Regions from separate parts of the Iodobacter arcticus genome, predicted to be linked through region 1. Evidence: riboswitches for the same ligand, from Rfam matches in the RefSeq annotation. Region 1 holds a riboswitch; the other holds the start of a gene.
What was found. Region 1 has a riboswitch for glycine ahead of ACFQNF_RS20685 (L-serine ammonia-lyase). Riboswitches for the same ligand answer to the same signal wherever they lie in the genome.
Positions count from the first base shown of each region.

Region 2: linked by a shared signal. The riboswitch ahead of gcvT (glycine cleavage system aminomethyltransferase GcvT) and the one ahead of ACFQNF_RS20685 (L-serine ammonia-lyase) in region 1 are both predicted to bind glycine.

Region 1 covers NZ_JBHTBQ010000047.1:36,955-40,163, reverse strand. The annotation lists gene ACFQNF_RS20685 (L-serine ammonia-lyase) at 1-1,351, opposite strand, end outside; glycine riboswitch at 1,724-1,808, opposite strand; gene ACFQNF_RS20680 (nuclear transport factor 2 family protein) at 1,979-2,416, opposite strand; gene gspG (type II secretion system major pseudopilin GspG) at 2,771-3,187, shown strand.
Region 2 covers NZ_JBHTBQ010000009.1:93,383-96,591, reverse strand. The annotation lists gene ACFQNF_RS05875 (LysR family transcriptional regulator) at 1-203, shown strand, start outside; partial or broken gene ACFQNF_RS05870 (IS3 family transposase) at 273-1,451, opposite strand; glycine riboswitch at 1,800-1,895, shown strand; glycine riboswitch at 1,897-1,994, shown strand; gene gcvT (glycine cleavage system aminomethyltransferase GcvT) at 2,048-3,142, shown strand.

The DNA of each region.
Region 1 (3,209 bases):
CACCGCGGGCGGTTTCTTTGTATTTGGTGTTCATATCGCGGCCGGTATCGCGCATGGTTTTGATCACGCGATCAAGCGATACAAAATGTTGGCCATCGCCGCGCAGCGCCATACGGGCGGCGTTAATCGCTTTAATTGATGCCATGGCATTGCGCTCAATACATGGCACTTGCACAAGGCCGCCAACCGGATCACACGTCAGGCCCAGATTATGCTCCATGCCAATTTCTGCGGCGTTTTCGACTTGCTCAGGCGTACCGCCCAAAACTTCTGCCAGCGCACCTGCGGCCATCGAGCAAGCAGAGCCCACTTCACCCTGACAACCCACTTCTGCGCCAGAGATAGAAGCATTCAGCTTAAACAAAATACCTATCGCGCCCGCAGTCAGGAAAAATCGCACAATGCCATCATCACTCGGGTTCGGTGTAAAGCGAGCGTAATAATGCATTACGGCAGGGATAATCCCTGCTGCGCCATTGGTAGGCGCAGTCACCACCCGACCACCCCCTGCGTTTTCTTCGTTGACGGCCAGTGCGTATAAATTTACCCAATCGAGCACGGTAAGCGGGTCGCGCAGCGCGGCTTCAGGGGATGCCAGCAGTTTTTGATACATATCGGCAGCGCGGCGTTTTACTTTTAAGCCGCCAGGTAAAATGCCCTCATGCTCGCAGCCCCGTTTTACACAGGCTTGCATCACCGCCCAGATCTCCAGCAGACCAGCGCGAATTTCATCTTCGGTGCGCCAGGCCAGCTCGTTTTCTAACATGATCTGGCTAATGGTTTTACCGTGACGCTCGCACAGAGCGAGTAGCTCGGCACCGCTCTTAAACGGGTGCTTTAGCGTCGTCACGCCGGGCGGATTAAAGCCCGCATCCACGGCGGCTTCATCCACCACAAAACCACCACCTACCGAGTAATAAGCGCGCTTAGAGAGACTCTCGCCTGTCACATCAAAAGCTTCGAAAGTCATGCCATTCGGGTGAAATGGCAGTGTTTTGCGCTTATGCAAAATGAGGTGTTCGGCCTCAATAAATTGAATTTCATGCTTGCCAAGCAGATTTAACTTTCGGCCTTCACGAATGGCGGCGACCATCTCATCCACCTTTTCGGTGTCCACAAGGCGAGGTGATTCGCCCTGCAAGCCGAGTAAAACCGCGATATCCGAGCCATGGCCTTTGCCCGTGGCACCTAGGGAGCCAAATAACTCGCTTTTTACTTTGGCGACTTTCTCAAGGATGCCGTCTTTCTCTAAACGACGAGCAAAGGTACGCGCAGCCCGCATCGGGCCAACGGTGTGCGAGCTGGATGGGCCCAGGCCGATCTTAAATAAATCAAATACGCTAATTGCCATTTTATGTATCTCGGGTAATGCCTGCTGCTGCGCTGAGTGCATGCTCGAGTCGCTTGCAGGCTATTGTTAGATCTGTTTTTTAATAGATTGTTTTTACGGTATATCGTTCAGCTTAATCGCAAAATGAAGCGACTAAGCGTTGTTGTTTTTCACATGCTGGTGAGCAAGCTTCACGACTTAGCGGATGTAATCCATGGTTAGAAGTGCAAAGCGGCTACGTTTGAACAGGGCGTAGAGGATAACAGTGCCCGCTCAGCGTAAGCCGAACGATGCCCCTCTGTCCTTTTGCCTGAGAGATTGCGGCACGATGCAGCACATCGGCCATGCTTCCTTCGGCGAGGCAGGCTAAACCTACCTTCTCTCCAGATTGCCAACGCCATCACAGTTCTTTTGCCTGAGAGTTTCTGGGGCGATTCCCCTTCGGCGCTGTGCTAACAGTCTCTCCTGCAATGGCTGCGGCAAGTCTTGGCGATCAAACCAAGCATGGCCGCGTGGCAGCAGCCAATCTATTGAAGCTTGCACTGGCTGTCAATTCATGATTAGTACTAAGCTCAATAAAAAGCCCCACGCTGACAATAAGCATGGGGCTTTTTAATAAATAAGCAGCAATACGGCTGCTTAAATCACTTAAAACATACCATTGCCATTGGCATCTTTCTCTGGCACGGCCTGAATCACATCCCAATGCTCGATGATCTTGCCATTTTTAACGCGAAAAATATCCACAATCGCCACGCCACGCTCACCGGCTTTATCTTGGGAGTGAACATGCAACATCACCAAATCACCCTCTGCAATCACCCGCTTAATCACAGCACGGGAATTCGGTGAATTAGCTTTTATATAACGAATAAAATCCTGCAAAGGCTGCACACCATTCGCTACTTCCGGATTATGCTGAATATAATCTTTAGCAATAAACGGTAAAACACCCTCGGTGTCCAGCTTATTAAATGCAATATCGTAAAACTTAAGCACCAGCGTTTTATTTTTCTCTTCCTTAGGCCCGGCCATTGCCGTTGCTGCCAGCAAACCTAATATCATCGTAATAAGTAATTTTTTCATCTTAAATATCCTTTAGCTGCGTATTTAAACAAAAAGCAAAAAATGAAGAGCGCCCGCCCTGCAAACTATAGCTATTTCTTAAAAACATCACACTCTATCACCCAGCTACGGTAACAAAAATTAGCCTCCCATAGCCAGTACTCATACCACCTTACTAACTAGCAAATTAGTCAATTCACAGCCACACAATCTACTCTACTCAGCCAGTCGTAATGCGTACCTCAAGCCCGGTATTTTTCCATCTAGGCAAAAGCCGTGAAAAAGGCTTGATCCCGCAAGAAGCGCCGTATTACGATGCGGGGATAGAAGATGAAAGGCGGCTCCTGCTAGCCTTCACGGGAAGAGACAAAAAAAATGAAAAATCATCGCCTGTCCAAAGGTTTCACCCTGCTGGAATTACTCGTTGTTTTGCTGATTATTGCCCTGCTTGCCGGTTACGTTGGCCCCAAGCTGTTTGGTGAGGTAGGCAAAGCCAAGACTAAGACTGCGGCAAGCCAGATGAAATCGATTGCCGATGCGCTCGATCATTACCGCCTTGATACCGGCCACTACCCAAGTACCGAGCAAGGCATCAATGTGCTGACCAAAAAGCCAAGTGACGAGCCAAAGTGGCAAGGCCCTTATTTGATGAAAGACGTGCCGGCAGATCCTTGGGATAGGCCTTACGTTTACAACAAACCGGGGGAAAACGGCCGCGACTACGATTTGCTGACCATGGGCGCAGACGGCAAAGCCGGTGGTACAGGGGAAGATAGCGATGTTAGCTATTAACGCTTAAGGCGGGTGCAAGCCG
Region 2 (3,209 bases), on a different contig from region 1:
GGTGCGTTAGTTCTGGCGCAGGAGTTTCTTTGGTGCCCAAAGGAGTATTTGAGCAGTTCAGAAGGATTGGCAGTATAAGTGGATACTCATTCAGTGGCTTGATGCCGATACAGAATTACTTTATCTGGAACAGACATACAGGGTTTCATCGTGCAAAAGATAAATTTTCAGAGCTACTGAAAAATGAGTTCAAAGATGTCTAGACAATAGGTGAAACAATAGCGACAACAATAGGGGACTGACCTGTCCTGACAACCGTAGACACGCCTCACTCAAATTCCAACCGCTTGCCTGCTGATCTTTTGTGCAAACGCGACCGGAGATAGATTACCCAAGCGTGTGTGGCGCCGCTGGTGATTGTAAAAAATTTCGATGTATTCTCGAATCGATACTTCTGCCTCAAACCGGCTGCCGTAACTGTGATGGTGCACCAACTCATTTTTCAAACTATTCCAAAAGCTTTCCATCGGCGCATTGCCGTAGCAGTTCCCACGCCGCGACATCGATGCCTGCAAACCAAACTGCTCAATCAGCTTCCGATAGCTATGCGAACAATACTGGCTACCCCGATCTGAGTGCAGGATTAAGCCGGCTTGCGGCCGCTTCCATTTCACGGCTTTCTACAGCGCTTGGCCGACTAATTCCTGAGTCATACGTGATCCCATGGCATAGCCGACAATCTCGCAGGTAAAGACATCCTTGATACCTGCCAAATACAGCCAGCCTTCACCCGTCGGGATATAGGTGATGTCACTCACCCAGACTTGATTCGGCTCAGTGGGTTTAAATTCCTGATTTAGCAAGTTATCTGCAACCGGCAGAGCATGGTTTGAGTTCGTCGTAGCTTTGAATTTACGCTTTTGGATGCAACGAATGCCTTCTTCACGCCGCAGCCGGGCGATCCGGTCACGACCCGCCTTAATGCCTTCTTCTGCTAGTTCATCCTGCAAACGCTTGGTGCTATAAGTCCGTCGAGTCTTATTGTGTGCGGCCCGAATCTCTACCCGTAAACGCTCATTCTCTAGCGAACGGCGGCAAGGTGGTCGCTTCTGCCAGGCGTAAAAACCACCGCGAGATACCGCCAAAGTCTGGCACAACAACTTGACTGGATATTGAGATTGCCATTGCTTCACGAACACGTACCGGGCAGTGACTCCCTGGCAAAGTACGCTGTCGCTTTTTTTTAAGATATCGCGCTCTATTCGGGCTTCGGCCAGCTCTTTGCGTAATTGCCAAACCTCGGCCATCAGGTCAGCGGCACTGGGTATCACGGTCGGTGTAGAAGGGGTTTTGACTACTTTGCGGGCTTGTGTGACTCAATACGCCAGCGTGCTCTGCTTCATACTCAAACGTGCTGCGGCCTCGGCCACTGAAAACCCTTGCTCAAACACCAGCTTGATCGCTTCCGCCCGAAATTCCAGCGTATGGCTTTGCGTTATTCTTTTGCTCATTTCTCACTCCTGTTGGTTCAAAGTTTACCAAACAAGCGTGTCTACGGAATTCAGACTACCTCATCGAATCGAATCGAATCTTCCAAATGTGCAACTCTGCTCGTCATACTTTATCATTAAGAAAAAAAGCAATTATCCATTGAACAGCATTGGGGAACAGCATTGGGGACAGACCACAGTTAATTTGCTGAATAGCGCGCCTGGCCCCCCCCCCCTTTAGCCCAAAGAAAGCCTCGCTCATATTTGAGCGGGGCTTTATGGCGTTTAAATACCCCAAAATCATAAGTAATGTGCACATCAGTTTGTACATGTAAAAATTGACAAGCGGCGCCTAAGTGGTTAAATTTCGACCACTAAAGAGGAGAGAGTACCTAGGGAAAACCCTTGGTGCCGCCGAAGGCGCAACGCCCGCGAACGCTCAGGCAAAAGGACTCTTTGGCATCAACACTCTGGAGAGTGGCGTGCACAACGCCCACCGAAGGGGCTAACAAAACGGATCGTCATGAACCGTTTTGGAATCTCTCAGGTACCAAGGACAGAGGGGCCGCTGCATATAAGAAGCCTAATCGGCTTGCAGCGCTATGCCCGAGAGCGCCATGTCCGCCCAACTCCACACTACCCCACTCAATGCTGCCCATCGTATTGCCAACGCCCGTATGGTCGATTTTGGCGGCTGGGACATGCCCGTAAACTACGGCTCGCAAATCGAAGAACATCACGCCGTTCGCACCGATGCCGGCATGTTTGATGTGAGCCATATGCGTGTGGTGGATATCAAGGGTGAACAAGTTCGCGCCTTCCTGACCCGCGCCATCGCCAATAATGTGGCCAAGCTTAAAGTTTCCGGCAAAGCGCTCTATTCTTGCTTGCTCAACCCACAAGCTACCGTCATCGACGATTTAATCGTTTATTTCTTTGCCGAAGATTACTTCCGCCTTGTGGTTAACGCGGGCACGGCTGACAAAGATATCGCATGGATGCAGCAGCTTAATACCGAATGGAATACCGGCCTCACCATTACCTCCCGCAATGATTTAGCTATTTTGGCCGTACAAGGCCCCAATGCCCGCGCTAAAGTTTGGCAAGTTTTGCCAGAAACCCAAGCCGCCAGCTCAGACCTCAAGCCTTTTAATGCTGTGCAAATTGGCGACATCATGATCGCCCGCACGGGCTACACCGGCGAAGACGGCTTTGAAGTGGTACTGCCTGCTACGCAAATTGAAAATTTCTGGAATCAACTGATCTCCGCTGGCGTTCGCCCATGTGGCCTTGGCGCACGCGACACGCTACGCCTAGAAGCCGGTATGAATTTATACGGCCAAGATATGGACGAAACAGTGAACCCGCTGAATGCGGCACTGGCCTGGACGATTGATCTGGTTTCCGAGCGCGATTTCGTCGGTAAAGAAGCCCTGCTGGCTCAAGGCCAGACCCAACAATTCCTAGGCTTATTGCTGCTAGATAAAGGCGGTGTACTGCGCGGCCATCAAGTGGTGCACACCGAACACGGGACTGGTGAAATCACCAGCGGCACGTTCTCCCCTAGCCTGCAACAATCCATTGCGATGGCACGTTTACCGCTAGGCGTTGCGATCGGCGACACCGTACACGTAGCGATCCGAGACAAAAAACTAGCCGCCCGCGTGGTAAAAATGCCTTTTGTACGCAACGGTAAATCACAGCTTTCATAAAAACCTAAGATCTGTAGGCACAGAGAACACAGAGAAAAACAAAACGAGAACGGAGAGAAAACACACC